DNA from 3 places in the Streptomyces sp. NPDC056486 genome. Region 2 is predicted to be linked to each of the others. Evidence: riboswitches for the same ligand, from Rfam matches in the RefSeq annotation. Region 2 holds a riboswitch; each other region holds the start of a gene.
The links. Region 2 has a riboswitch for S-adenosylmethionine ahead of ACFQ7F_RS41605 (glutathione S-transferase C-terminal domain-containing protein). Riboswitches for the same ligand answer to the same signal wherever they lie in the genome.
Positions count from the first base shown of each region.

Region 1: it holds a riboswitch for S-adenosylmethionine, as region 2 does, so the genes downstream of both, ACFQ7F_RS14980 (aminotransferase class V-fold PLP-dependent enzyme) here and ACFQ7F_RS41605 (glutathione S-transferase C-terminal domain-containing protein) in region 2, are expected to answer to the same signal.
Region 3: it holds a riboswitch for S-adenosylmethionine, as region 2 does, so the genes downstream of both, thrC (threonine synthase) here and ACFQ7F_RS41605 (glutathione S-transferase C-terminal domain-containing protein) in region 2, are expected to answer to the same signal.

Region 1 is NZ_JBHTSF010000030.1:22,879-32,445, forward strand. It holds gene ACFQ7F_RS14950 (hypothetical protein) at 18-419, opposite strand; gene ACFQ7F_RS14955 (heme-copper oxidase subunit III) at 599-1,219, shown strand; gene ACFQ7F_RS14960 (c-type cytochrome) at 1,303-2,112, shown strand; gene ACFQ7F_RS14965 (Rieske 2Fe-2S domain-containing protein) at 2,109-3,164, shown strand; gene ACFQ7F_RS14970 (cytochrome bc complex cytochrome b subunit) at 3,161-4,792, shown strand; gene trpD (anthranilate phosphoribosyltransferase) at 4,932-5,996, shown strand; SAM riboswitch class IV at 6,071-6,187, shown strand; gene ACFQ7F_RS14980 (aminotransferase class V-fold PLP-dependent enzyme) at 6,410-7,804, shown strand; gene ACFQ7F_RS14985 (glycerate kinase) at 7,756-8,988, opposite strand; gene ACFQ7F_RS14990 (SLC13 family permease) at 9,012-9,567, opposite strand, start outside.
Region 2 is NZ_JBHTSF010000209.1:1,781-11,347, reverse strand. It holds gene ACFQ7F_RS41635 (lactate 2-monooxygenase) at 1-272, opposite strand, end outside; gene ACFQ7F_RS41630 (hypothetical protein) at 623-1,297, shown strand; gene ACFQ7F_RS41625 (LLM class flavin-dependent oxidoreductase) at 1,344-2,471, opposite strand; gene ACFQ7F_RS41620 (NtaA/DmoA family FMN-dependent monooxygenase) at 2,487-3,920, opposite strand; gene ACFQ7F_RS41615 (LLM class flavin-dependent oxidoreductase) at 3,938-5,176, opposite strand; gene ACFQ7F_RS41610 (putative leader peptide) at 5,280-5,369, opposite strand; SAM riboswitch class IV at 5,480-5,593, opposite strand; SAM riboswitch class IV at 5,797-5,941, shown strand; gene ACFQ7F_RS41605 (glutathione S-transferase C-terminal domain-containing protein) at 6,266-7,093, shown strand; gene ACFQ7F_RS41600 (DinB family protein) at 7,117-7,638, shown strand; gene ACFQ7F_RS41595 (M13 family metallopeptidase) at 7,695-9,567, opposite strand, start outside.
Region 3 is NZ_JBHTSF010000025.1:9,432-18,998, forward strand. It holds gene ACFQ7F_RS13230 (hypothetical protein) at 67-456, opposite strand; gene ACFQ7F_RS13235 (trehalose-6-phosphate synthase) at 750-2,141, opposite strand; gene ACFQ7F_RS13240 (hypothetical protein) at 2,252-2,566, opposite strand; gene ACFQ7F_RS13245 (glucosyl-3-phosphoglycerate synthase) at 2,644-3,588, opposite strand; SAM riboswitch class I at 3,758-3,892, shown strand; gene thrC (threonine synthase) at 3,910-5,226, shown strand; gene ACFQ7F_RS13255 (MoaD/ThiS family protein) at 5,339-5,617, shown strand; gene ACFQ7F_RS13260 (cold-shock protein) at 6,042-6,245, shown strand; gene groL (chaperonin GroEL) at 6,620-8,245, shown strand; gene ACFQ7F_RS13270 (ATP-binding protein) at 8,340-9,567, opposite strand, start outside.

The sequences.
Region 1 (9,567 bases), on a different contig from region 2:
GGCCTCCTGTCGTGCCGTCAGGCCTGGATGGCGAGCCTGTCGCGCAGCAGGGCGGCCAGAGAGCTCGCGAACTCGACGGGATCGACCGGAAGGGTCACCGCTGCCTCCGCGCGGCTCCAGGTGGCCAGCCAGGCGTCCTGCGGGCGTCCCATGAGCAGGAGCACGGGCGGGCACTGGAAGATCTCGTCCTTGAGCTGACGGCAGACTCCCATGCCGCCGACGGGCGTCGCCTCGCCGTCCAGGACGCAGACGTCGATTCCGCCCCGGTCGAGTTCCTTCAGGACGGCGGGCAGCGTCGCGCACTCGATGAACTCGACCGCGGGAACGTCCGCCGCCGGCCTGCGTCCGGTGGCCAACCGGACCTGCTCGCGGGTGCTCGCGTTGTCGCTGTAGACCAGCACCGTGGCGGTCGGCTGCATTGTTCCTCCGCTTCGTTGAGGGGCATTCGGCCGGGGACCGATGCGCGGATGCTACTCCTCCGGACACCCCGTCAACAGCGGTTCGGACAGCCCTTCGATGGGCCATACGGGCAGGACACACCCCTCAGACACTCCGAACGGCACCCCCCGGGGTGAGGGCGGGATAAGCGACCGACATAATGTCGGTCGTGGCGACAGCAACGACAGTAGATACCGGGCACGCGCACCCGCCGGTCAATCGGCCGAACCTCACCAGCGTCGGAACCATCATTTGGCTGAGTTCCGAGCTGATGTTCTTCGCGGCCCTCTTCGCGATGTACTTCACCCTGCGATCGGTGACAGGACCTGAGCACTGGAAGGAAATGGCGTCCGCGCTGAACTTCCCGTTCTCGGCGACGAACACCACGATCCTGGTGCTCTCCTCCCTCACTTGCCAGCTAGGCGTGTTCGCCGCTGAGCGTGGTGACGTGAAGAAGCTCCGGATGTGGTTCATCGTCACCTTCATCATGGGTGCGGTCTTTATTGGTGGTCAGGTGTACGAGTACACCGAGCTGGTCAAGCACGAGGGCCTCTCGCTCTCGTCCGACCCGTACGGCTCGGTCTTCTACCTGACCACCGGCTTCCATGGCATGCACGTGACAGGCGGGCTCATCGCCTTCCTGTTGGTCCTCGGCAGGACGTATGCGGCCAAGAAGTTCACCCATGAGCAGGCGACCGCAGCCATCGTCGTGTCCTACTACTGGCACTTCGTCGATGTTGTCTGGATCGGTCTCTTTGCCACGATCTACATGATCAAGTAAACGGAGGCCGGGCTCAGACGGGCCCGACGTTCCGACTCATTCCAGAAGCATCGACGCAGAAGATCCTGACACCGGGGTAATCCGTGAAAAAGCTCTCCGCACGACGACGCCACCCCCTGGCGGCGGTCGTCGTCCTACTCCTCGCGCTGGCGGCCACCGGGGGGCTGTACGCCGCGTTCGCTCCGGCGGACAAGGCGCAGGCCGACGACACCGCCCAGTCCCTCGCCATCGACGAGGGCAAGAAGCTGTACTCCGTGGGCTGCTCCAGCTGCCACGGAACCGGCGGTCAGGGGTCCTCCGACGGTCCTAGCCTGGTGGGCGTCGGCGCAGCCGCCGTCGACTTCCAGGTCAGCACCGGCCGCATGCCGCTGCAGCAGCCGGGCGCCCAGGCGCCGAAGAAGAAGGCCATCTACAACCAGGCCCAGATCGACCAGCTCGCGGCGTACATCGCCTCGCTGGGCGCGGGACCGACCGTCCCCACCGAGAAGCAGTACAGCCCGGACGGGGCGGACATCGCCAAGGGTGGCGAGCTGTTCCGCACCAACTGCGCGCAGTGCCACAACTTCACCGGTGAGGGCGGCGCGTTGACGAACGGCAAGTTCGCTCCGACGTTGGAAGATGTCTCCCCGAAGCACATCTACGAGGCCATGCAGACCGGCCCGCAGAACATGCCGTCCTTCCCCGACACGATCATGCCGGAGAAGAACAAAAAGGACATCATCGCGTACCTCGACGCGGTCAACGGCGAAGAGTCCGAGAGCCCTGGCGGTCTCAAGCTGGGTGGCCTGGGGCCGGTCAGTGAAGGCCTGTTCGGCTGGATCTTCGGTCTCGGCTCGCTGATCGCGGTCGCCGTGTGGGTCGCCGCTCGGACCGCAAAGGCCAAGAAGTCATGAGTAGCCAAGAGAAATCAGAAGAGAACCTGCCCAGCGCGCAGGAGACCGAGCACGGCTCGGTCGCGGTAGCGGACGAGAACCCGTTCGCCGACCCGGGGCTTCCGCCCCATGAGCATCGTGTCCAGGACATCGACGAGCGGGCCGCCAGGCGTTCCGAGCGTGCGGTCGCCTTCCTGTTCGTGCTGTCGATGCTGGCCACGATCGGCTTCATCGCCTCGTACGTGGCCTTCCCGGTCGGCAAGATCGTCTATATCTTCCCGATCGGCCACATCAGTGCGCTGAACTTCTCCCTGGGCATGACCCTGGGTGTGGCGCTCTTCTGCATCGGCGCGGGCGCGGTCCACTGGGCCCGCACCCTGATGTCCGATGTGGAGGTCGCCGACGAGCGGCACCCGATCGAGGCCGAGCCCGAGGTCAAGGCCAAGGTCATGGCCGACTTCAAGGCCGGTGCCGCGGAGTCGCAGTTCGGCCGGCGCAAGCTGATCCGCAACACGATGTTCGGCGCGCTGGCCATGGTGCCGCTCTCCGGCGTCGTCCTGCTGCGTGACCTCGGTCCGCTGCCCGAGGACAAGCTGCGGCACACGCTGTGGTCCAAGGGCAAGCTGCTCGTGAACATGAACACGAACGAGCCGCTGCGGCCGTCGGACGTCGCGGTCGGATCGCTGACCTTCGCCAAGCCCGAGGGCCTGGAGGAGCACGATCACGACTTCCAGAAGGAGATCGCCAAGGCGGCCCTGATGATCGTCCGGATTCAGCCGGCGGACATCAAGGACAAGCAAGAGCTCGAGTGGTCGCACGAAGGTGTCGTCGCGTACTCGAAGATCTGCACCCACGTCGGCTGCCCGATCTCCCTGTACGAGCAGCAGACGCACCACGTCCTCTGCCCGTGCCACCAGTCCACCTTCGACCTCTCCGACGGTGCCCGAGTGATCTTCGGCCCGGCCGGTCACGCGCTGCCGCAGCTGCGCATCGCCGTGAACGAAGAGGGCTACCTCGAGGCGCTCGGCGACTTCGCCGAGCCCGTCGGTCCTGCATTCTGGGAGCGCGGATGAGCACTTCGGCGAACGACAACCGTAAGAAGGAGGCGCCCGCCGGTGAGCGGGTCGCCGACTGGGCCGACGGCCGCCTGGGGATCTACTCCCTGGCCAAGGCCAACATGCGCAAGATCTTCCCGGACCACTGGTCCTTCATGCTCGGTGAGATCTGCCTCTACAGCTTCATCATCATCATCCTCACGGGTGTGTACCTGACCCTGTTCTTCCACCCGTCGATGAACGAGGTGGAGTACCACGGCAGCTACATCCCGCTGCAGGGCCAGCTGATGTCCGAGGCGTTCAACTCGACCATGCACATCAGCTTCGATGTGCGCGGTGGTCTGCTGATCCGGCAGATCCACCACTGGGCGGCGCTGATCTTCCTCGCGGCGATGTTCGTGCACATGATGCGCGTCTTCTTCACGGGTGCCTTCCGCAAGCCGCGCGAGGTCAACTGGGTCTTCGGTTTCCTGCTGTTCGTCCTGGGCATGTTCACCGGCTTCACCGGTTACTCGCTCCCTGACGACTTGCTCTCCGGTACCGGTGTGCGCTTCATGCAGGGCGCGGTCCTGTCCGTGCCGATCGTGGGCACGTACCTCTCGATGTTCCTGTTCGGCGGAGAGTTCCCCGGCGGCGACTTCGTGGCCCGGTTCTATTCGGTGCACATCCTGCTGCTGCCGGGCATCATGCTCGGCCTCGTGGTGGCGCACCTGATCCTGGTCTTCTACCACAAGCACACGCAGTTCGCGGGCCCCGGCAAGACGAACAAGAACGTCGTCGGCATGCCGCTGCTTCCCGTCTACATGGCGAAGGCCGGAGGCTTCTTCTTCCTGGTCTTCGGTGTCATCGCGATCGTCTCGGCGCTCGCCACGATCAACCCGATCTGGGCGATCGGCCCCTACCGTCCGGACCAGGTCTCCACCGGAGCCCAGCCCGACTGGTACATGGGCTTCTCCGAGGGGCTGATCCGTGTCATGCCGGGCTGGGAGATCAACGCCTGGGGTCACACGCTCGTCCTGGGTGTGTTCATCCCGCTGATCATCTTCCCGCTGGTCCTGGTCGCGATCGCGGTCTATCCGTTCATCGAGTCCTGGGTCACCGGCGACAAGCGCGAGCACCACATCCTGGACCGCCCGCGCAACGTCCCGACCCGTACGGCCTTCGGTGTCGCATGGATCACCTGGTACTTCGTGTTGCTCGTCGGTGGTGGAAACGACCTCTGGGCCACGCACTTCCATCTGTCGATCAACTCGATCACCTGGTTCGTGCGCATCGCCTTCTTCGTGGCACCGGTCCTCGCCTTCATCGCCACCAAGCGGATCTGCCTGGGTCTGCAGCGGCGCGACAGGGAGAAGGTCCTGCACGGCCGCGAGTCGGGCATCATCAAGCGCCTGCCGCACGGTGAGTTCATCGAGGTCCACGAGCCGCTCAACCAGGAGCAGCTGCACACGCTCACCGCGCACGAGCAGTACGCGCCGGTCGAGATCGGCCCCTCGGTCGACGAGAACGGCGTCGAGCGCAAGGTGTCGGGGCCGCAGAAGCTCCGGGCCAAGCTCTCCAAGGGCTACTACGGGGAGGACAACCAGATCCCCAAGCCCACCACCGAGGAGTACAAGGAGATCACGAGCGGCCACGGCCACCACTGATCCTCTGATGCTCTGACCACAAGGTCGCCACGGCGAGAGCCCCGTCCATGCATCCAGTGCATGGACGGGGCTCTTTGCCGTCCCCCGGGCTGGATAAGGTGTTCCTGTCCTACGCCTTAAACGAACCCAGGAGCGGCAGATGAGCGCTGTGACCCCCGCAGGAGGCAACACCGCGGCGGCCCGTTCCTGGCCCGGTGTACTGAACGGTCTTCTTGAGGGACGTGACCAGAGCACCGAGGACACGGCCTGGGCCATGGACCGCATCATGCGCGGCGAGGCGTCCGACGCGCAGATCGCCGGCTTCGTGGTCGCGCTGCGGGCCAAGGGCGAGACCGTGGAGGAGATCTCCGGTCTCGTACGCACGATGTACGAACACGCCAATGTGATCGAGGTGCCGGGCCGGACGGTCGACATCGTCGGCACCGGCGGTGACGGCGCCAAGACCGTCAACATCTCCACGATGTCCGCGATCGTGGCCGCCGGCGCGGGCGCGAAGGTCGTCAAGCACGGCAACCGCGCCGCCTCCAGCGCATCGGGAGCCTCCGACGTCCTGGAGAAGCTCGGGGTGAATCTGGAGCTGCCGCTGAACCGGGTGGTCGAGGTGGCAGAGGAAGCGGGGATCACCTTCTGCTTCGCCGTGAAGTTCCACCCGGCGCTGCGACACGCCGGCGCCGCGCGCAGCCAGCTGGGGATCAGGACCGTCTTCAACGCCCTCGGCCCGCTCACCAACCCGGCCAAGGTGCGGGCCCAGGCGGTCGGGGTCGCCGACGCGCGGATGGCGCCGATCGTGGCCGGGGTCTTCGCCGAGCGCGGGCACTCGTCCCTCGTCTTCCGCGGCGACGACGGGCTCGACGAGCTGACGACCACGGCGACATCGCGGGTCTGGGTCGTGCGGGACGGCGCCGTGCGCGAGGAGGCCTTCGACCCGCGGGACGTCGGCATCGACCTCGTCCCTGTGGAGGCGCTGCGGGGCGCTGACGCCTCGTACAACGCCGAGGTGGCGCTGCGCCTCCTGGACGGGGAGAGCGGCCCTGTGCGGGACGCCGTGCTGCTCAACACGGCGGCGGCCCTGGTGGCCCTCTCGCCGGGCGAGGGGAGCCTCGTGGAGCAGATCGGCGCCGGTATCGCGAAGGCGGCGGAGTCGATCGACTCCGGGGCCGCGAAGAAGTCCCTGGAGCTTTGGGTGGCGGCCAGCAACAGGTGAGTGTGGCGCACGCCGCAGTCCGGATCCCGGACTGCGGTGTGCACCGAGAAGATCGTGTGGCAAGATGCTGCGCAGGTCATGAGTGACAGCGATTAGGCCCCGGCTCGCTGTCCGGCAACCCTCCGTCCGTGGCGGGGTGCCCCGGGTGAAGACCAGGCCGTACGCAGCAAGGCGTATGGCAAGCGCGGACCCCTGCGCACTCGATGAGTGTCGTACCCCTGGGGTCCTGGTCCTCAAGGGAGCAGTCTCGTGAGCAAGCGAATGCGATAGGGCCTCGGGCCCCGTTCGCAGTATCCCCTCCGCCCGGCGAAGAGCGCCGCGCGTTGAGGCAACACCCGTACGCGGAGCAGTAGTTGTGCTGCCGCACGGGATCTTAGGCAGCTGTTTCGTCTTGCTCGCAGGGAGATATCGCCATGTCCGCACACCCCGCCGTCGCCCAGGCCACCGCCACCGAGTCCGCCGACCCCTGCTGTGCCGCGCCGCTCGCGGTCCTCGGCCGTGACGTCACCGTGCCGCTCGTGACCGGCGGCGAGGTGACCTACGCGGCGCTCGACTACGCGGCGAGCGCCCCGGCCCTGCAGCGCGTGTGGGACGACGTGGCCGCGTACGCGCCGTACTACGGCAGCGTGCACCGCGGTGCCGGGTACCTCTCGCAGCTCTCCACCGACCTGTTCGAGAGCAGCCGCGTCACCGTCGCCGAGTTCCTCGGCTGCCGCGAGGACGACCAGGTCGTCTTCACCCGTTCGACCACCGACTCCCTCAACCTGCTGGCCTCGGCCCTCCCTGCCGACTGCCAGGTCTTCGTCTTCGAGACCGAGCACCACGCCTCGCTCCTGCCGTGGCGCGACGCCCGTGTGACGTACCTGAACGCCCCGCGCACCGCCGAGCAGGCCGTCGAGACCCTGGAGCGCGCCCTCGCAGACCGTGACCCCTACGGTCCCGCCCTGGTCTGCGTGACCGGCGCGTCGAACGTCACCGGTGAGCTGTGGCCGGTCAAGGAGCTCGCCGCCGCCTCTCACGCGCACGGCGCCCGCATCGTTCTCGACGCCGCGCAGCTCGCCCCGCACCACCCCGTCTCCATCAGCGAGCTCGACGTCGACTGGGTCGCCTTCTCCGGCCACAAGCTGTACGCGCCCTTCGGCTCGGGTGTCCTCGCGGGCCGCTCCGACTGGCTGCGGGCTGCCGAGCCCTACCTCGCGGGCGGCGGCGCCTCGCGCAAGGTCGCGCGGCGTGCGGACGGCGGCGTGGACGTGGAGTGGCACGACACCGCCGCACGGCACGAGGCCGGTTCGCCGAACGTCATCGGCGTGTACTCGATCGCCTCCGCCTGCAAGGCGCTGACCGAGGCGGGCTTCGACGAGCTCGTCGCCCGTGAGAACCAGCTCATCGCGAAGGTGCGCGAAGGCCTCGCCGAGGTGCCCGCCGTGAAGGTGCTCTCGCTCTTCGGTGACGACGCGCCGCGCGTCGGTGTCATCTCCTTCGTCGTCGAGGGCTGGAACAGCTCGCACTTCGCCGCCGCTCTCTCCGCCGAGTACGGCATCGGCGTACGCGACGGCCTCTTCTGCGCCCACCCGCTGGTGCGCACCCTGCTCGGCACTGACCCGCAGACGCAGGGCGAGTGCGGTGCCCCCGAGGCCGCGCCCGGCGAGAAGTCGCTGAACGCGATCCGTGTCAGCTTCGGCGCGGGCACCCCCGACGAGCACGTGGAGCGTTTCGTGCGCGCCGTGAAGGAGCTCGTGGCGGACGGTGCCCGCTGGAACTACCGCACCGAGGAAGGCCGGTGCGTGCCGGACACCACGGCCGCCTGAGCCTTGGTCCGCCCCTTGGTCTGTCCCTTGTCCCGTCCCTTCAGGCGTGACCCCAGAACGATCATCCGCAGGGCCCGCTCGGTCGCGTCGGTGAGGAACTCTCCGCCACGGCCGAGTGCCTCGGTCAGCGAGACAGGCGCGGGCAGGATCGCGCTGTAGGCGTCCACGCCCTCCGCCCGTACATGGTGCGCGCCCTGGCCGATCGTGCCCGCCAGGACGAGGACCGGGCGGCCGAACCGCTTGGCGCGCCGTGCCACCTCTGCGGGGATCTTGCCGCGCGGGGTCTGGTGGTCGAGGGCGCCCTCGGCCGTGACGACGAGGTCGGCGCGGGCCAGGCGCGCGTCCAGGTCCAGATGGTCGAGCAGGACGTCGAAGCGGGGGAGCAGCTGGGCGCCGAGCGCCGCGAGACCGGCTCCCAGACCGCCGGAGGCGCCCGTTCCGGGGCCGAGGGAGAGGTCCGCCGTGACACGCAGGTCGCGGGTCAGGACGTACGCCCAGTGTTCTAGGGCCGCCGCCAGCTGTTCGACCTGGGTGGGCGTCGCGCCCTTCTGGGGGCCGAAGACGCGGGCGACGCCGCGCTCGCCGGTCAGGACGTTGAAGGGGTTGCAGGCGACGCGGATCTCGGTGTCCTTCAGGCGGGGGTCGAGGCCCGAGGGGTCGATACGGCTCAGCCGCATCAACTCCCCGCCGCCGCGCGGGAGTTCCCAGCCGTCCGCGTCGAGGAGTCGGGCGCCGAGCGCCTGGAGTGCCCCCGCGCCGCCGTCCGACGTGCCGGAGTCGCCGCAGCCCACCAGGATGCGGCGGGCGCCCGCGTCGAGCGCTGCGCTGATCAGCTCGCCGACGCCGTACGTCGTCGTGGCCCCCGGGTCGCGCAGATCGCGCGGTACCAGCGAGAGCCCGGCGACCGCGGCCATCTCCACCACGGCGACGCCGGACGGGAGCAGCGCGAAGTGCGTGCCGATCCGCTGGCCGACGGGCCCTGTGGCGGGCAGCGCGACCAGTCGGCCGCCGCCGGTGGTGGCCAGGGCGCGGGCGGTGCCCTCGCCGCCGTCCACCAGGGGGATCAGATCGGTCTCCGCGTGCGGGACGACGCGGCGTACCCCTTCGGCGATGGCCTCGGCCGCGGACTGCGCGGACAGGGACTCCTTGAAGCCGCTGGGGGCGATGGCGAAACGGGTCAGCATGAGGGTCTCCACGGCAGAGGGAACTAGCGGACGGGTACGCCGAGCAGCGGCCAGAGCGCGACGGCGAAGAGCAGGACGAGCGCGGCGGTCAGCGGTGCGAGGACCGCGGAGAGGCGAAGCAGGTCGCGCGGGGTGTAGGTGGGGGTGCCCGGGATGTCGGCGAAGAGCGTGACGGGCTTCGCGGACGCGGGCAGGGTGTGGCAGAAGCCGGCCGCCGCGGTGGAGGCGAGGGCGGCCGCGACCGGGTTGACGCCCGCGCCGACGGCCGCCGCGACGACGAGGGGGACCAGGACGGACGAGCGGGCCGAACGGGACTGCAGGACCAGATGCGCGGCCGTGCTGACCGCCACGACGACGGTCAGGAAGAGCCAGGGCGGCACGTCAAGAGGGACCCCGCCCACCAGCCACTTCGCCGCTCCCGAATCGGCGAGCGCGACCCCCATCGCCATCGTCGCGGCCATGAAGAGCAGCAGCGACCAGGGCACCGTCTTCAACGCGTCCTTCAGGCGTACGGTGCCGAGGGCGGGGGACGAGGCGACGACCGCGCCGATCAGCGCGACCACGGCGGGCGGCACCTGG
Region 2 (9,567 bases):
CGGTGGCCTAGCACCTCCACCGACAGATCGCGTTCGTGTACGTCGCGCAGCATGCGCGGAACGATGCGACGCCGCTCCAGTGCCGCACGGTTGGCGCGGGCGGTGCTGCCGTTTCCCGCGCTTCCCGCGACGTAGCCGACGGGGCCGGGACCGAGCCGCTGCTCGGTCAGCTCCTCGAGGCGGGTCAGGTCGGTGGGCAGGCGGGGTACGGCTCCAGTCATGCCGTTGAGATAGATCTCGTACTGGAAGTCCGCCCAGTTCGGCGTCGTCATGTGGTGGGTCCCGTCCGGTATTCGTCAAGACTGCGCTGTCTACCCGACGATCCTTGCCACAGTGACAAGCCCCGTCCATGGTCGTACGCACCCTTTTCCGATGGGACTATCACCTCGCTGCCGCCTGTGTCACGTACGGGACATCACTCGCGCGACTTAACGGGTAGGGCGCCGTCCGGTCCCGCGCGCGGTCGCTCCTGCCCCGGCGTGCGGTCGCGGGACAACGCCCCCGCTCGCGAAGCGAGTTCACCTATCCGGACCGACCGCCTCCGCCCCTGTTGTGACGCTCTCGCGGATCACGCGAACCTCGTGGCATCGGCAGGCGCCCGCATGGCGCCGAGAGGAGACACATGCCCAGGTCGTTCAGCGGTGAGGAATTCCTTCAAGCACTCGCATCGGACACGGTCCGCGAGAAACCCGTGATCGTCGGGATGGTCAAGAAGTCCGAAGAGGCCACGGAGAGCGTCCAGTTCGCCCCCGGCACTACATGCAAGGACTGGACGACGATCCCAGTCAGCCTCATCGATCAGGTGGAGCTCCTGCGGCAGGTTCCCTGCGACGAACACTCGCACAGCCTCGTCCAGCTCACGCTCAAGGAGTCCGACTCTCCGGAGCACACCGTCCTGGCCACGCTGCTGTCCCACTACGCGCGCGCCGGCGCCGCTCCGGCTCCTTCGCCGTGCGGGACATCGGCGCACACCCAGCCCCCGCCGCAGGGCCCTCAGGCTCAGTCCCAGGCCCGGTCCCACGGCCCGGCGCCTCAAGGTCCAGGAGCCAGAGGTCCGGCGACGGCTCCCCTCACCTGGGGCGTCGCCCCGCAGGGCACACCGCCCCAGGCCACGCCCCGGGCCCAGGCCGAGTGCGTGGACGGCAGCTCGGCCTGTGTGAGCGACGGGTACGGGGGCTACACGTGCCTGGCGTGCTGCCACGGCTACTGGAACGACATCGGCCCCTGCCTCTACGGCAAGTGGTTCGGCTGCAACGGCACGAACTACAACGCGTACAACTGCTGGCCCATCGCCTGACCTCGCCCCTCCGCCGGGCGCGCGCGACGCCCGGCGGACGGACACGTCACCTGCGCCGCCACTCCTCGGCGAGCAGTTCGTAGGAGCGCACCCGGTCGGCGTGGCCGTGGGTGATGGTGGTGATGAGCAACTCGTCGGCGCCGGTGGCTTCTTGGAGCTGCTCCAGGAGATCCGCCACACGTTCGGGGGAACCGGTGAACTGCGTCTCGGTACGGTCCTGGACCAGTGCCCGGTCCGCGTCGGTCCAGTTGTGCCGGCGCGCTTCTTCCGGCGTGGGGTACTGGATGGCGCCCTCGGCCGTGCGGATGCTGCGGACCCAAGGGCCGTACCCCGCGGCGAGTTCGCGGGCGGTCTCGTCGTCCTCGGCGACGACGACGTCCGCCGAGACGCTGACATAGGGCTTGTCGAGTACGTCGGAGGGCTTGAACGCGGCGCGGTAGCCGTCCGCGGCCTCGAGAACCGTGCCCGGGCTCACGTGGTAGTTCGCGGCGAAGGGCAGGCCGCCCCGACCGGCGACGTCCGCGCTCTGGCCGCCGCTGCTGCCCAGGATCCACACCTGGATGTCGGCGCCCTCACCGGGGACCACATGCGCTTCGATGCCGTCATCGGAGCGGTACGTTCCCGCGAGCAGGGCCAGGATGTCGTCGACCTGCTCCCCGTAGTCCTGCGACTCGGCGTGCGGCTGCTGGAGCAGCCTCCGCTGGAGGGCGACACGGGGTGAGCCGAGCAGGTGCTCGTAGGAGAAGCGTGCCGGGATCCGCAGCCCGTTGGGGGCACGGCCGTCGACGACGGGGGTCGCGGTCGGCGGCGCGGCGGCGGGTGTTCCGGGCGGCTTGCCGCCCGAGCGGCCGAGCCCCAGGTCGAGGCGCCCGGGATGCAGCGCGTCGATCAGACCGAACTCCTCGACCGTGGAGAGAGCGGTGCGGTGCCCGAGTTGCACGGCCCCTGCCCCGAGCCGGATCGTCGAGGTCGCGGCGGCGGTCAGGGCGAGGACTACCGCGGGCGATGTGCCTGCCACGCCCGGGTTGAGGTGATGCTCGGCGAACCAGTAGCGGGCGTACCCGAATCGCTCGGTCTGCCGGGCCAGGTCGATGGAGTTGCGCAGCGCCGCGTCCGCGGTGGAGCCGGACGAGATCGGGACCAGGTCGAGGACGCCGAGAGGGATGGCTGACATGTGTGGTGATCCTCCTCAGTGCTCGGCCGACGCGGGCACGGGTGTGGGTACGGGGGTGGGCAGGGAGAGAGGCACCCCGGCGTCTGTGTCGGCGTCGGGATGAGCCAGGCCGAGGTGGTCGCGCAGGGTGGTGCCCTCGTACTCCGTGCGGAAGACGCCGCGTTCCTGGAGCAGCGGGACCACGGTGTCGGCGAAGGCGTCGAGGCCGCCGGGGGTGATGTGCGGGACGAGGATGAAGCCGTCGCTCGCGTCGGCCTGGACGAAGGAGTTGATCGTCTCGGCGACGGTGGCCGGGGAGCCGACGAAGGACTGACGGCTGCCGGTCTCGATGACGAGGTCACGGATGGACCACTTGTTCGCGGCGGCGAGCTCGCGCCACTCCCGCGCGGTGGCCAGCGGGTCGCGGTACATCCGCACCTGGGCGCGACCGCGGGCGATGGTGTGCTCGCCGACATCCGGATCGATCTCGGGCAGCGGGCCCTCCGGGTCGTACGCGGAGAGATCGCGGTTCCAGACGAACTCCAGGTGCTTGATCGCGGTGGCGCCGCTGACCTGCTTGCGTCGCACCTCCCGGGAGAGCTCCTCCGCCTCGGCGTCCGTGTCCCCGAGGACGAAGGTCGCAGCGGGCAGGATGAGGAGCTGGTCGTGGGTGCGGCCGTGGCGGGCCAGGCGGCCCTTGACGTCCGTGTAGAACGCCTGCCCTTCCTTGAGCGTGCTGTACCGGCTGAAGATCGCGTCCGCGCCCGCGGCAGCGAACTCACGTCCCTCCTCCGAGTCGCCGGCCTGGAAGATGACCGGCCGGCCCTGCGGACTGCGCGGAACGTTGAACTGCCCCTGGATGTCGAAGTGTTGCCCCTGATGGACGAAGGCGCCCGCCTGGGCGTCGCTCAGGAACGTGCCGGTGCCTTGGTCGGCGACGATCTCGTCCCCGCGCCAGGAGTCGAAGAGCTCGCCCGCAGTGCTGAGGAATTCCTTCGCCCTTGAGTACCGCTCCTCCTGCGGGAGGAACCCGCCGCGGCGGAAGTTCTCACCCGTGAAGGCGTCCCAGGAGGTGACGACGTTCCAGGCGGCGCGCCCGCCCGAGAGATGGTCGAGGCTGGCGAACTGGCGGGCCACTTCGTAAGGCTCGTTGAAGGTGGAGTTGATGGTGCCGGTCAGGCCGAGGTGTTCGGTGACGGCGGCGAGCGCGGTGAGCACGGTGAAGGTGTCGGGGCGTCCGACGACGTCCAAGTCGTAGATCTCCCCGCCCTGTTCGCGCAGCCGCAGCCCCTCGGCGAGGAACAGGAAGTCGAATTTCGCGCGCTCGGCGGTCCGTGCGAAGTGCGCGAAGGAGCTGAACTCGATATGACTCCCGGCCTCGGGGTCGCTCCATACGGTCGTGTTGTTGACGCCGGGGAAGTGCGCCGCGAGGTGAATCTGCTTGAGCGGCTTGTCCGGTGACTTGCTCATGTCGGGTTCCTTCCGGCTCAGGCGGAGGCGGCGTAGCGGCTGGCGGGGCGGGCGAGGCCGAGGTGGCCGCGCAGGGTGTCGGCTTCGTACGCGTGCCTGAAGGCGCCGCGGCGCTGGAGTTCGGGCACCAGGCCCCGGGTGATCGCCGGGAGGTCGTGGCCGACGACGGCGGGGCGCAGCCGGAACCCGGTGAGCCCGGCCTCCCGCAACTCAAGGAGCAGGTCGGCGAGTTGGGCGGGCGTGCCGGTGAACACCCGCGCGTCACTGGTGTACGGGTGACCCGCGAGGGCGTCCAGACGCTCCCGGCGGGCCGCGGCGGCGGCCGGGTCGTCGTCGAGGAACACGACCAGGTCGCCGAAGAGGTGCAGGGGCTCATCGCTTCGCCCGGCCGCGTCCTGTTCGCCGCGGACCGCGGCGACGACGGCGCGTGCGTGCCCGGCGTCGCGCGGGGTGACGTATCCGATGTCGGCGGAGCGGCCGAGGAGCCGGAACGGGGCCTCGGTCGGGCCCTCGTGGGCGAGTGCGCTGACGAGGGGCCTGCCCTGCGGCGGCCGGGGCGTGATCGAGGGGCCCTTGACGCTGAAGTGCTTGCCCTCGAAGTCGATGTAGTGCAGCTTGTCGCGGTCGATGAAGCGGCCGGTGGCGACGTCCCGGATCTCCGCGTCGTCCTCCCAGCTGTCCCAGAGCCTGCGCACGGCTTCGACGTAGTCGGCCACCTCGTCGAAGAGGTCGACGGTCAGCTCCCGTACGTCCGCTCTGCCCAGGTCCTCGACGCTCTCGAAGGCGGGAAGCGTACGGCGCCCGAAGTGCGCGGCCTCATTACGGCGCGCCGACACCTGTACGCGTACGCCCGCGCGGCCCGCGCTGACGTAGTCGAGTGTGGCGATCGCCTTGGAAATGTGGAAGGGCTCCGTGTGCGTGGCCACCACCGTCGGCACCAGGCCGATGTGGCTGGTCAGCGGGGCGACACGGGCGGCGATGAGAACGGCGTCGAGCCGCCCTCGTACCTGATCCGTGCGTCCGTCGGGCTCGGTGAAGTGCGTGGACTGGAGCCCGAGCCCGTCCTCGATCGTCACGAAGTCGAGCAGGCCGCGTTCTGCTTCGGTGACCAGGTCGGCCCAGTACCGGGCAGTGAGCAACTCCCCTGGACGGGCCACCGGTTCGCGCCAGGCGGCCGGGTGCCAGCCCGCGCCGTCGAGCGCGACAGCGAGGTGCAGCGCGGCGGCGGGAGCGGAGGAATGCGAAGAATGGGGCAACGAAGGTGATGACGACACGAAAGGTGTGCCTTCCTGATCGACCGTACGACCGTGCGAGAACACCGGCCCCTCGGCTCCGAGGGTGCGGCGGCGGGGTAACGGGTCAGGAACGACAGAGCGCGCCGGCGACACGCTGCAGATCGATGTGCGGCCGGGAGTACAGATGCACCTGGCGGCTCGGCGCGATCACCATGACGCGTGGAACGGACGCGAACGGCACCGGCGACAGGGGCGGCACAGCTGACACAGGTGGCACGTCCGTCACCTCCACCTTTCCGGCCCGGCGGGCCTGGGGCCTCGCCGGTCTCGCGCTTGCGGGACCCTGGACGGGCACCGCCTGGTCCTCACCTGGAGCACCCCGCCGCGTAGGAGGGTTGCCGGTCAGCAAGCCAGGGCTTGACGCTGACACTCGTAACCTGCTCGGGACGTTACGTGAGGTCGTAGCGGTGCGCAATGCCCGTGGATCATGGGCGTTCTCACATCGCCGACCGTGCCTCGTCGTCCGTCTCCGTCAGCCTCAACCACCGGGCCGCTCCTTCTGTTCCGGGTCCGGGCCTTCTTCTGTTCCGGGTGCGGCCTTCTTGACGGAGCCGGGCACCCGGACTCAGACTTCCGGGGACGGTCACGATTGTCAGCGCCCGCCCGGCAGGGTTCCTGCCCGAGCGGGTCATCGGCCCCGGCCCGCTGACGGGCAACCCTTCCTCCGCGACGGGGTGCCCCGGGTGACGACCGGGTCCCGCCGTGGCGGCGGGGCAAGCGCGGCCCCGGATACAACGGGCCTCGACGGCAGGGCTGGTGGACATGTCCAGGGCGGTCGGTGAGAGGAACAGCATCCCGCGGCCTCTCCTGTCCGCGCCCCGGCCCCGCCCTCGCGTCCTGACCAGACGCCTGCACATCGACCTGCTGCGCGTGTGCAGCGCCTCGGTTCCAGCTGTCTGACGTCCGCACAGCGTCCACGCACCAGTGACGCCTCCGGGACAAGAAGCCTCATCACTGCGGCCCTCTGCGGCCACGGATCCCCCTCTCCCCCCGCTGTGCCACCGGCCCGCGCGCGCCGCCGGTCGGTGCCCTTCCCCTCCCTGGAGAGCCATGCCCGAGATCACGTCGCACCGTTCCCGCACTGTTTCCCGCCCGGCTTCCCCCGCGGATTCATGCTCCCCGCGCGACACCGGCCCAAGCGGTGTCCGCCCACGCGATGCCGGACCACGCGGCACCTGTCCCACGCCGATCCGCAGCCGCATCGGCGACGACCTCGCAGGCGGCTTCTACCCGGCACCCCACCGCTACCACCTGTATCTCTCGGCGGAATGTCCGGACTCCTTGCGCGTCTCGATCACCCTCGACCTGCTCGGTCTCAGGGACTCGGTCACCACCACCCTCCTGGCGCCGCACGCCACCGCGGCGCTCGACTCCCTGCACCGCTATTACGAGGCCACCGAGCACCACTTCGAAGGGCCGCTGACCGTTCCGGCCCTGTGCGACCGGTGGAGCGGGCACGTCGTCAGCAACCACACGCCCGACATCCTGCGCGACCTGGCCTGCCGCCTTGCCGCACACGGCAGTGGCCCGCTGCCCGTCCTGCGCCGACCGGCCCTGGCAGCACGGATCGACACCTGGCACGAGCTGCTCGCCGGGCCGCTCGCCCCCGCGACGCTGGACCGGCTCGACTGCCGTCTTGCCTCCCACTCCTACCTCGTGGGCGACGAACTCACCGCGGCGGACGTGGACTTGTGGGCGACGCTCGTCCACCTCACCCCGGACGCGGCCGAGGCGACCCGGTCCCGTCCCCACGTGCGCGCCTATGTGCGCCGCCTGCACGACCACCCGGCCTTCCACGCCAATCGCCCTCGGTCCGGCGGGACGGAACGGTGGTCGGACACGACCGCCGACGATCCGAAATCTCTTTCCCAGGCCTAGGGCCCCTGTGCCAGGGTCAGCCCGTGAACGATTCCCGACGCGAACTGCTGCGCCGGCAGTTCGACCTGACGTGGTCCCTCTTCGAGTACCACCTGGAGCGCCTCGAGCCCGAGGACTTCCTGTGGGAGCCCGCGCCGCTCTGCTGGACGGTGCGGCCCGACGGTGACGGAGGGTGGGTGGCGGACTTCGCGGAGACCGAGCCGGATCCCGTCCCGATTCCCACCATCGGCTGGATCAGCTGGCACATCGGCTGGTGGTGGGGCGTCACGATCGATCACGCGCGGGGACGGGTGCCGCGGGAGCGGACCGGGATCACCTGGCCGGGCAGCGGCAAGGCGGCCGTCGACTGGCTACGTGACCTGCGCACGGAGTGGCTGTCGGTGCTCGACCGGCTCGACGACACGGATCTGGACGCCACTGCCCCGTTCCCCTGGCAGAACGACCCCGAACACACCGTTGCCCACATGCTCGCCTGGGTGAACTCCGAGCTGATGAAGAACGCCACGGAGATCGGCCAGCTCCGCATGCTGCGCGCGGCGCGGTAGAAACGGCGGCGGGTCAGGCACGGCCGCAGCACGGGTGCCGCGGCCGTGTCTGGAGATCACCAGATCCTGACGCGCTCCGCGCGGTCCAGCCAGAGCCCGTCGCCCTCTGCCGTCGCGAAGGCCTCGTGGAACTCTTCGAGGTTGCGGACGATGTTGGCCCGGAACTCGGGCGGCGAGTGCGGGTCGATGGTGAGGTACTGCTGCTCCTGCTCCTTGCGGCGCTTGGTACGCCAGCAGTAGGCCCAGTTCATGAAGAGCCGCTGGGAGCCGGTCAGGCCATCCTTCTCGGGCATCGCCGCGCCGTCGAGCGCGATGCGGTAAGCCGTGTGCCCGATGGTCAGGCCGCCCAGGTCGCCGATGTTCTCGCCCACCGTCAGCGAGCCGTTGACGGACTCGTCGGGGAGGTTGCGCGGCGAGAAGGCGTCGTACTGCTTCACCAGCGCCTTCGACTTGGCCTCGAACGCGGTCTTGTCGGCCGCGGTCCACCAGTCGTTGAGGTTGCCCGCGCCGTCGTACTGCGCGCCCTGGTCGTCGAACCCGTGGCCGATCTCGTGGCCGATGACCGAGCCGATGCCGCCGTAGTTCTCGGCCGGGTCGGCGTCGGGCGAGAAGAACGGCTTCTGCAGGATGCCCGCGGGGAAGCAGATCTCGTTCGTGCCCGGGTTGTAGTACGCGTTGACCGTCTGCGGCAGCATGAACCACTCGTCGCGGTCGACCGGCGCGCCGATCTTGGCGAGCTGCCGGTCGGACTCGAAGGCGTCCGCCGCGTGCGCGTTGCCGAGCAGGTCGTCGCCGGAGACCTCGAGGTCCGAGTAGTCGCGGAAGGTGTCCGGGTAGCCGATCTTGGGACGGAACGTGGCGAGCTTCTCGTACGCGCGCTCCTTCGTCTCGTCCGTCATCCAGTCGAGGCGGGCGATCGACTGGCGGTAGGCCTCCAGGAGGTTGCCCACGAGGTCGTCCATGATCGCCTTGGAGCTCGGCGGGAAGTGCCGCGCCACGTACTCCTTGCCGACGGCCTCGCCGATGGAGCCCTCGACGAAGGCGACCGCCCGCTTCCACCGGGCGCGCAGCTCCGGGGTGCCGTTGAGGGTGCGGCCGTAGAACTCGAAGTTCTTCTCCACGAACGCGTCGGTGAGGTAGGGCGCGCAGGAGCGAAGCACCCGGACCAGTGCCCAGTCACGCCACTGCTCGATCGGCACCTCGGCGAGGGCCGTCGACAGGTGGGCGAGGTAGGACGGCTGGCGGACGCACGTCTCGGCGATGGTGGCGTCCGAGCCGCCGAGCCCCTCGACATAGCCGCGCCAGTCGAACTCCGGCGCCAGGGCGGTCAGTTCGTCCAGGGTGGTGAGGTTGTAGGTCTTCTGTACGTCACGCGTCTCGGCCCGCTCCCAGTGCCCTGCGGCGAGACGGGTCTCAAGCGCGAGAACCGTCTTCGCGGCATCTGCGGGCGAGGCGTGCTGCCCGAGCGTGAGCAGGTCGGTGAGGTAGGTGACGTACTTCTCGCGGATCTCGGCGAACTTCTCGTCGCGGTAGTACGACTCGTCGGGCAGGCCGAGTCCGCCCTGGAGGACGTTGAAGAGGTAGCGGTCGGAGTTGCGGTCGTCCGAGTCGATGTAGGAGCCGAACAGACCGGATCCTCCGATCCGCTCGAAGCGGCCGAGGAACGCCGCGAGCTCCCGGTTGTCCCGCAGCCCCGCGACGGCGTCGATCAAGGGCTGTGCGGGGGCGAGCCCGCGGGCGGCGATCGCCTCCTCGTCCATGAACGAGGCGTACAGCGTGGCGATCTTGCGCGCGTCATCCGATCCTGCGCCGTCCGACGCCAGCTCCTGGATGATCACCTTCACTTGTTCCTCGGCCGTGTCGACCAACTGCACAAAGGGGCCCCAGCTGGAGCGATCGTCGGGGATCGCCTCGGTCTCCAGCCAGTGA
Region 3 (9,567 bases), on a different contig from region 2:
GCGGGCCGCCGGGTGATCGGCCCGGCGGCCCTCCTACGGCTTGCGGCTACTGCCGGCGCTGCGGCATCACTTCGCAGCCGGGGCGGGGGACGGTGCTTCGTGTCCGCCCTTGCCCGGGGCAGCCGGGACGGGGGACGGTGCTTCGTGTCCGCCCTTGCCCGGGGCAGCCGGTGCCGGGGACGGTGCTTCGTGTCCGCCCTTGCCCGGAGCAGCCGGGACGGGGGACGGTGCCTCGTGTCCGCCCTTGCCCGGAGTAGCCGGGACCGGGGACGGTGCTTCGTGTCCGCCCTTGCCCGGAGTAGCCGGGACGGGGGACGGTGCCTCGTGTCCGCTCTTGGCCGGGACCGGGGAGGGATCGGCGGTGGCGGCGTGTGCCACCGTGCCGCCCAGGGCGAGAGCCGCGATGGCCGTCGCCGCGCCCAGGGCCTTGCGGATGGAGACATGACGCAGGGACATGCGGTTCCTCGATTCGTGGTCGGGGTCGGTGGATCGAACGAAGGCGCCTTCACCCCGACAGACGTCCGGGCCCCGGGGAGGTTGCAGGTCGCCGCGGAGTTTTCACGGGCACCTTCACCCGGGGTCGGCGACGGCACCGTCCCACCGGCTTTCTCAGCCTGTCGAGGGGGTCCCCTGCTCATTAAGAGCTTGGGGGAGTTTGAGGACGAACTCGGCGGAGCCGGTGATGACGTCCACCAAGGCCCCCGCGCCAGCGGGTTTTCGGGAAGGGGCGGGGTTGGGGACCAATCAGTTCAGTCCTGCAAGGCTCGCAGCTGGTCCAGGAACCACTGAGCCGGGGGAAGAGCCGTAGCTGCCGCCGCCAGGCGTTTCGTTCGCTCCGCCCGCTCCTCGACCGGCATCGTCAGCGCCTCATGCAGCGCAGAAGCCGTCCCGCTCACGTCATACGGGTTCACGACGAGAGCGTCATCGCCCAACTCCTCGTACGCCCCCGCCTCCCGCGAAAGCACCAGCACGCACCCCTCATCAGAAACGACCGGCACCTCCTTGGCCACCAGGTTCATCCCGTCCCGGATGGGGTTCACCAGGGCCACGTCCGCCAGGCGGTACGCAGCCAGCGACCGCGCGAAGTCGTCCTTCACGTGGAGCACGACCGGGGTCCAACCCTCGACGCCGTACTCGGAGTTGATCTCGTCGGCGAGCTTCTGCACGGACGCGGTGTACTCGCGGTACACCGCGAGATCCTGCCGCGACGGGTAGGCGAAGGCCACGTGCACCACCCGTTCCCGCCACTCGGGGCGGGAGGCCAGCAGCTCCCGGTACGCCAACAGCCCCCGCACGATGTTCTTCGACAGCTCCGTCCGGTCCACCCGGACGATCACCCGTCGGCCGGTCCCGACCTGCTCCCGCAGCGCGACAAGCCGTTCCTCCACGTCGTCCCGCCCCGCCCGCTCCCGCAGGAAATCCGCGTCGGCCCCGAGCCCGTGCACCCCGATCCGCGTCCCCGACGTACCGCCGATGACGGCGACGCAGCACTCCGTGAACGCGTCCGCCCACCGCCCCGTCAGGAACGCCGCACGGTCGGCCCCCAGGATGCCGCGAAGCAACTGTTCCGCGACGTCGTCCGGCAGCATCCGGAAGTAGTCCACCGGCGCCCACGGCGTGTGCGAGAAGTGGCCGATGCGCAGGTCGGGGCGGAGTTCGCGCAGCATCCCCGGGACAAGCGCCAGGTGGTAGTCCTGGACGAGGACCGCCGCGCCCCCTGCGGCGCTCTCCGCGAGCGCCTCGGCGAAGGCCCGGTTGTAGGTCTCGTACGACGCCCACTGCGCCCGGAACTCCGGGCCGAAGGCCGGTTCGAGCGGCGTTTGGTACAGCATGTGGTGGACGAACCAGAGCACGGAGTTCGCGATCCCGTTGTACGCGTCGGCGTGCACCTGCGGGTCGATGTCGAGCATCCGCACCCCGGGTTCACCGACCCCGCGCCGCACGGCCTCCCGGTCGCCGTCTCCCAGCGCCGCGCAGACCCACAGGGAGTCCCCGGCGGAGTCGCCGATCGCGCTGAGCCCGGAGACGAGTCCTCCGCCGCCCCGCTTGGCCGTCAGCTCTCCGTTCTCCTCCAGGGAGTACGTGACGGGGCCGCGGTTGGACGCGACGAGGACCTGGGCGGCGGCGTGCTCGGAGACCATGTGCCGAAACCTAGCCCTTACCGGCAGGGCTCAAACGTGCGGCAGGACCCGGGGCGGACCCGCCGTATACGTTCGCGTGCCCGGCGTAGAGCCGGGCCCGTTGGCCACGCCTAGGGCCTCAGGGTCCTTCTGCTCCGCGCCGCCGCCACCGCGAGTACGCCGAGCACGCACAGCGAGAACGCGAGGCCCGCGTACAGCATCGTGCGCGATTCGCCACCCGTGTCGACCAGTTCACCCCGACTGCTCTGCTGCTCGTTCGCGTGGTCGAGCATGCTGTGACCGGCGCTGTGACCGGCGCTGTGACCGATGGTCCTGGAGTTGCCGTACAGCGATACGTCGTGACGCACGTCCGCTGCTGCGGCGGCGCTCAGCGCCCCTGCCGTGAGACCGACGGTGGCCACGACCACGCCACCGATGCGTCGCACGCTTCTCAATACCTGCCTGACCCGCATAGATACCCACATAAGTGGGGAATGTAGACAAAATGCCCGGTCTTGGATGGTTACGCCACGCGGCGGGCCGCGTACTCCGCGATGCCGGACATCGGCGGACGCTCCTCCGTGTCCACCGAATGGGTCCGCGGTTCGAACCCGTGCTCGCCCCGCTCGAACTGTGTGAGTTCGGGGCGTACGTGATGACCGAGCGCGAGCCGGACCTGTGCCGTCCGGTAGATCGCCGCGGCCATCCTGCCGAGCGCCTGCCCGTCCTGATGCCGGTGCTTGCGCACGCCGACGTCGACCTGCGCGAGCGCGTCAAGGCCCACGGTGTGCAGCGCGTCGACGAGCAGGCCAAGCTCCACCCCGTAGCCGACGGGGAACGGCAGCCGCTCAAGGAGGGACCTGCGTGCCGCGTACTCGCCGCCCAACGGCTGGACGAACCCCGCGAGTTGGGGCCAGTGCATGTTGAGCAGCGGGCGCGCCATCAGCTCGGTGACCCGGCCGCCCTGACCGGCGGTCCCGGCAAGGGGCCGGTCGTACATCGCCTTCACGAAGTGCACGTCGGGCTCGGTCAGGAGCGGGCCCACGATCCCGGTGACGAAGTCCGCCGAGAACTCCTTCAGGTCCGCGTCGACGAACGCGACGATGTCACCGCCGGTCACCAGAAGCGAGCGCCACAGGACCTCGCCCTTGCCGGGCACGGCCGGGATGCGCGGCAGGATCTCGTCCCGGTGCACGACCCGCGCGCCCGCATCCCGCGCGACCTCGGCCGTACGGTCCCGGGAGCCGGAGTCGATCACCACGAGCTCGTCGACGAGGGCGGCCTTCTCGATGAGCTCGCGGCGGATCTCGGCGACTATCTCGCCGACCGTCTCCTCCTCGTCGAGCGCGGGCAGGACGACGCTCACCGAGGCTCCCGACGCCCGTTTGGCGGCGACGAGCGCGCTGAGCGGACGGTCGGCAACGGACCAGGAACGCCTGGTCAGCCAGCGCTCGGCCTCTTCCAGCACGGGTGATTCCTCCTGTGTGTGGCCTACATGTGATCCATCTCGCGGTTCGGACGACTATCTCAAGGGTCCAGGCCGTCGGTTACAGTCTTGAACAACGCGGATGACCATCGCATGTCGGGGGTCGGCGCGTAACAAATGCCCTGGGGCCCCTGAAGCCCCGGCGCCATACCGCTCATCCAGAGGGGCAGAGGGATACGGCCCGTTGAAGCCCCGGCAACCATCCCGCCGACCGCGCACGCGAGGTCTCGGTGGGGAAGGTGCCAATTCCGTCTCGCGACGAGATTCGTCGCGGGGAAGATGAGGAGAAAGGGCCTCGCCTCCATGGCTGCGCAGACTGTCGCAACGAACGAAACCACCCCTTCCACGGCTTCCAACTGGGGCTCCGTGGATCTCGGCCCCGCGTCCGGCCTCTCGTGCCGCGAGTGCGGTGAGCTTTACGCCCTGGGCCCGATCTTCGCCTGCGAGGCCTGTTTCGGCCCGCTCGAAGTCGCGTACGACCTGCCGACCGGCGACCCCGAGGCGCTCCGGAAGCAGATCGAGTCCGGCCCCGCCAACATCTGGCGCTACGCCCCGCTGCTTCCCGTCCCGGCGGACGTCGCTCAGAAGCCGAACATCAACCCCGGCTGGACCCAGCTGGTCAAGGCCGACAACCTCGCCCGTGAGCTCGGCGTCGAGCAGGGCAAGCTCTTCGTCAAGGACGACTCAGGGAACCCGACGCACTCCTTCAAGGACCGTGTCGTCGCGCAGGCCATCGAGGCGGCGCGCGCCTTCGGCTTCACCACCCTCTCCTGCTCCTCCACCGGCAACCTCGCCGGCGCTGTGGGCGCCGCCGCGGCCCGCGCCGGCTTCCGCTCCTGTGTGTTCATCCCGCACGACCTGGAGCAGGGCAAGGTCGTCATGGCCGCGGTCTACGGCGGAGAGCTCGTCGGTATCGAGGGCAACTACGACGACGTGAACCGCTTCTGCTCCGAGCTCATCGGCGACCCGCTGGGCGAGGGCTGGGGCTTCGTCAACGTGAACCTGCGGCCGTACTACGGCGAGGGCTCCAAGACCCTCGCGTACGAGATCTGCGAGCAGCTCGGCTGGCAGCTGCCCGACCAGCTGGTCATCCCGATCGCATCGGGCTCGCAGCTCACGAAGATCGACAAGGGTCTCAAGGAGCTCATCAAGCTGGGGCTCGTGGAAGACAAGCCGTACAAGATCTTCGGTGCGCAGGCCGAGGGCTGCTCGCCGGTGTCGACCGCCTTCAAGGCCGGGCACGACGTCGTGCGCCCGCAGAAGCCGGACACCATCGCCAAGTCCCTCGCCATCGGCAACCCCGCCGACGGGCCGTACGTCCTGGACATCGCGCGTCGCACGGGCGGTGCGGTGGAGGACGTGAACGACGAGCAGGTCGTGGACGCGATCAAGCTGCTCGCGCGGACCGAGGGCATCTTCGCGGAGACCGCGGGGGGTGTGACGGTCGGTGTCACGAAGAAGCTTCTTGAGGCCGGGCTCATCGACCCCACCTTGACCACGGTGGTGCTGAACACGGGTGACGGGCTCAAGACCCTGGACGCTGTTGCCGAAACGTCTCAGGCGACCGCGACGATCAAGCCCAGCCTCGATGCATTCCGTGCCGCGGGTCTCGCCGACTAGTCGCCGTAGGGCCTGATCGCCGTCGACGGGCGGCGGTCGTGGTCCGTCCTCGCGCAGTTCCCCGCGCCCCTTAAGGGGCGTATTTCTCCCCCTGTATCAAGAGGTGAATCCCATGAGCGTCAACGTTCGCATTCCCACCATTCTTCGCACCTACACCGGCGGCAAGTCCGAGGTCGCCGCCGAGGGCGCGAACCTCTCCGAGGTCATCGCCGATCTTGAGGCCAAGCACGCCGGTATCGCGGCCCGTGTCCTGGACGATCAGGGCAAGCTGCGGCGCTTCGTGAACGTGTACGTGAACGACGACGACGTCCGCTTCGAGCAGGGCCTTGAGACCGCGACGCCGGACGGCGCCGGTGTCTCGATCATTCCCGCCGTCGCGGGCGGTTGCTGAATCCGCCCGAAAGCACGCAGCGTTACCTCTATTGCCCCCTCCGCGAGAGAAGCGGAGGGGGCAATTCTGTATGGTTGAGCGCGGTACAGTTGGGAAGCAAGCTTCGCTGTTTGTGCCGTGCGCATATACGAAGTCGGCCCGGGGCCGACAAGAAGTAGCCAAAGCGCCTTGCCTTTTTGAGCCTATTGCGGCATTTGTCTGGCCCGACTTGCCCTGAACTCCGGCAAATTCTCCGCATATTTCCGATCGCGCGTGCCCAGAATTCTCGTCCGATTGACCTGTTGCAGAGGGCAGTTGGACAGATACATTCAGCGGCGGTCGACGCGTTCCGGCGCACGCCTCCACAACCCATTGGGGGGGTGAGGTCTGACCCGGGCCCGCGAAGTGCGGGTCCGTGCAAGGGCCAGTAATAGGGGAGTTAGGCATGGCTCAGGGCACCGTCAAGTGGTTCAACGCGGAGAAGGGGTACGGCTTCATCGCGGTCGACGGTGGTGCGGATGTTTTCGTCCACTACAGCGCGATTCAGATGGACGGTTACCGCACCCTTGAAGAAGGTCAGCGAGTGGAGTTCGAGATCTCGCAGGGCCAGAAGGGTCCGCAGGCGGACATGGTCAAGCTCGCCGTCTGATCTCGGCGCGATCGGCCAGCGACTTAGCGAGTGACGAGAGGCTCGTATCCCGACAGGGGTACGGGCCTCTCGTGCGTCCCGTCGCACGTCCCGCCGCGTGTGCCGCCGCGTGTGCCGCGTTGCGTCCCGCCGTACGCCCCGGACGCGCGCCCCCTCATGTGTCTGGGATCCGTAAGAGGCGCTTGCACTCGTAGGGGTCGAGTGCTAATCATTGGCGTTAGCACTCTCCCAGTGAGAGTGACAGAACTTGGGTCGGATCGGTGAGGCTCGCAAGCCGGGTGGGGCAAGGAACCACATGGCTCGCAGGCCGTCCGTCGCGGGCACCGATGCGATCCGGAGCAGCATTCCACCCCTGTCCGGGAGGACCACTTCACATGGCCAAGATCATCGCGTTCGACGAGGAGGCACGGCGCGGCCTCGAGCGCGGCATGAACCAGCTCGCCGACGCCGTCAAGGTGACCCTGGGCCCCAAGGGTCGCAACGTCGTCCTCGAGAAGAAGTGGGGTGCCCCCACGATCACCAACGATGGTGTTTCCATCGCCAAGGAGATCGAGCTCGAGGACCCGTACGAGAAGATCGGCGCCGAGCTGGTCAAGGAGGTCGCGAAGAAGACGGACGACGTCGCCGGTGACGGCACGACGACCGCGACCGTCCTGGCGCAGGCGCTGGTCCGCGAGGGCCTGCGCAACGTAGCCGCCGGTGCCAACCCGATGGCCCTCAAGCGTGGCATCGAGAAGGCCGTCGAGGCCGTCTCGGGCGCCCTGCTCGAGCAGGCCAAGGACGTGGAGACCAAGGAGCAGATCGCTTCTACGGCCTCCATCTCCGCCGCCGACACCCAGATCGGCGAGCTCATCGCCGAGGCGATGGACAAGGTCGGCAAGGAAGGCGTCATCACCGTCGAGGAGTCGCAGACCTTCGGGCTCGAGCTTGAGCTCACCGAGGGCATGCGCTTCGACAAGGGCTACATCTCGGCGTACTTCGCCACGGACATGGAGCGTATGGAGGCGTCGCTCGACGACCCGTACATCCTGATCGTGAACTCGAAGATCTCGAACGTGAAGGACCTCCTTCCGCTCCTCGAGAAGGTCATGCAGTCCGGCAAGCCGCTGCTGATCATCGCCGAGGACGTCGAGGGCGAGGCCCTGTCGACCCTGGTCGTCAACAAGATCCGTGGCACCTTCAAGTCCGTCGCCGTCAAGGCTCCGGGCTTCGGTGACCGCCGCAAGGCCATGCTCGGCGACATCGCCATCCTCACCGGTGGCACCGTCATCTCCGAGGAGGTCGGCCTCAAGCTGGAGAACGCCGGTCTCGACCTGCTCGGCCGTGCCCGCAAGGTCGTCATCACCAAGGACGAGACCACGATCGTCGACGGCTCCGGTGAGAGCGACCAGGTCCAGGGTCGCGTCAACCAGATCCGCGCCGAGATCGAGAACTCGGACAGCGACTACGACCGCGAGAAGCTGCAGGAGCGCCTGGCGAAGCTCGCCGGCGGTGTTGCGGTCATCAAGGCCGGTGCCGCGACCGAGGTGGAGCTCAAGGAGCGCAAGCACCGCATCGAGGACGCCGTTCGCAACGCGAAGGCCGCCGTCGAAGAGGGCATCGTCGCCGGTGGTGGCGTGGCCCTCATCCAGGCCGCCGCTGTCTTCGAGAAGCTTGAGCTCGAGGGCGACGAGGCCACCGGTGCCGCCGCTGTGAAGCTGGCCCTCGAGGCCCCGCTGAAGCAGATCGCGGTCAACGCCGGCCTCGAGGGTGGTGTCGTCGTCGAGAAGGTGCGCAACCTGACCGTCGGCCACGGCCTGAACGCCGCGACCGGTGAGTACGTCGACATGATCGCCGAGGGCATCCTCGACCCGGCGAAGGTCACGCGCTCTGCCCTGCAGAACGCCGCGTCGATCGCCGCGCTGTTCCTCACCACCGAGGCCGTCATCGCCGACAAGCCGGAGAAGGCGGGCGCTGCCCCGGCCGGCGGCGGCATGCCGGGCGGTGACATGGACTTCTGAGCCTCTTCGGCTCGGTAGGCCAGTCTTCACGTACCGAGGGCGGCACTCCTTCTCACGAAGGGGTGCCGCCCTCGGGCGTTGCCCGGGGGCCTGTTCAGGGCCATGCCCCGGGTGTCAGGGCGTAGGCGATGCCCTCGTCGATGTCGGTCTCCAGACCCTTGCGGAAGGCGGCCTCGTACGCCGGGTCGCCGATGGCGTCGCGGATACGGCGCTCGCAGGCCTTGCGGGTGGCCATGAGCTCCGGATCTCCCATCCGGGCGACACCGCTGGAGCGCCACAGGACATCGGAGATGCCGAGCAGCCGCCCGGTCTGCTCCGGGTCGGCCATGGCCGAGGTCAGCGCGTCGATGCTCAGGGCGGCACCGAAGACGTCGTGGAGCCGCCATTTGATCGGCAGGGCGTCGCGGGCATGCCGGACGGCCGAGGCAGGGTCGCCGTTGCCCAGCGCGGCCCTGGAGAGCAGGTAGAAGGCGAAACTGCGCATCCACTGCTCGCCGTGCCGCTCGCACTCCTCGCGCAAGGTGTCGGCGCTCTCGGTGGCCCGCCCGAACTCGCCCAGATGGAGTTGGGCGTACGTCACGACAGAGAGCACGAAGAGCTTGACGGCGGGAGAACCGCCGCCGCAGTCGGGGGAGCGGGACGTCCGCGAGAGAAGGCGGAGCGCCCCCGCCGACTGCCCGGTCAGTACCAGCTGGACCCCTTCGAGGTAGAGAGCGGCGTCGACCGCCGCCGGGTCGTCGACCTGGTCCGCCAACGGAGTGCATATGCCCGCCAGTTGGGTGGAGGCTTCGAGGTCACCCTGCATGAAGGCCACCGCTCCGCAGGCCCACAGGGCCCAGAAGCGTTCCGGGTCGGGGCCCGGCCCCGGGGCTGTGGCGAGGGCACGGTCCAAGTAGTGGCGGCCTTCGCGCTGGAAGCCGCAGCAGAGCCAGAAGAACCACAGACTGCCGGTCATCTCAAGGCTGTCGCGCGGGTCCGAGGCGGCGAGGCAGCACTCAAGGGCCGCGCGCAGGTTGGCGTGCTCAGCCGTGCACCGCTCGTACCAGGCCACCTGGTCGGGACCGGCCCACTTCCGGCCGCCGGTGCGGGCCAGCCAGCGGTAGTAGTCCCGGTGCCGCTGCGCCAGCTGCTGTTCCTCGCCGAGATTTCGCAGCCACTCCGCGCCGTACTCACGGACGGTGTCCAGCATCGAGTACCGCAGGCCGCGCTGGGTCTTCGCCGATCGCAGGAGCGACTTGTCCACCAACGCGGAAAGCAGCCCACCGATCTGCCCGCTGCCGAGCGGGCCGACGGCGCAGACCAGTTCGGCCGCCTCCTGCTCG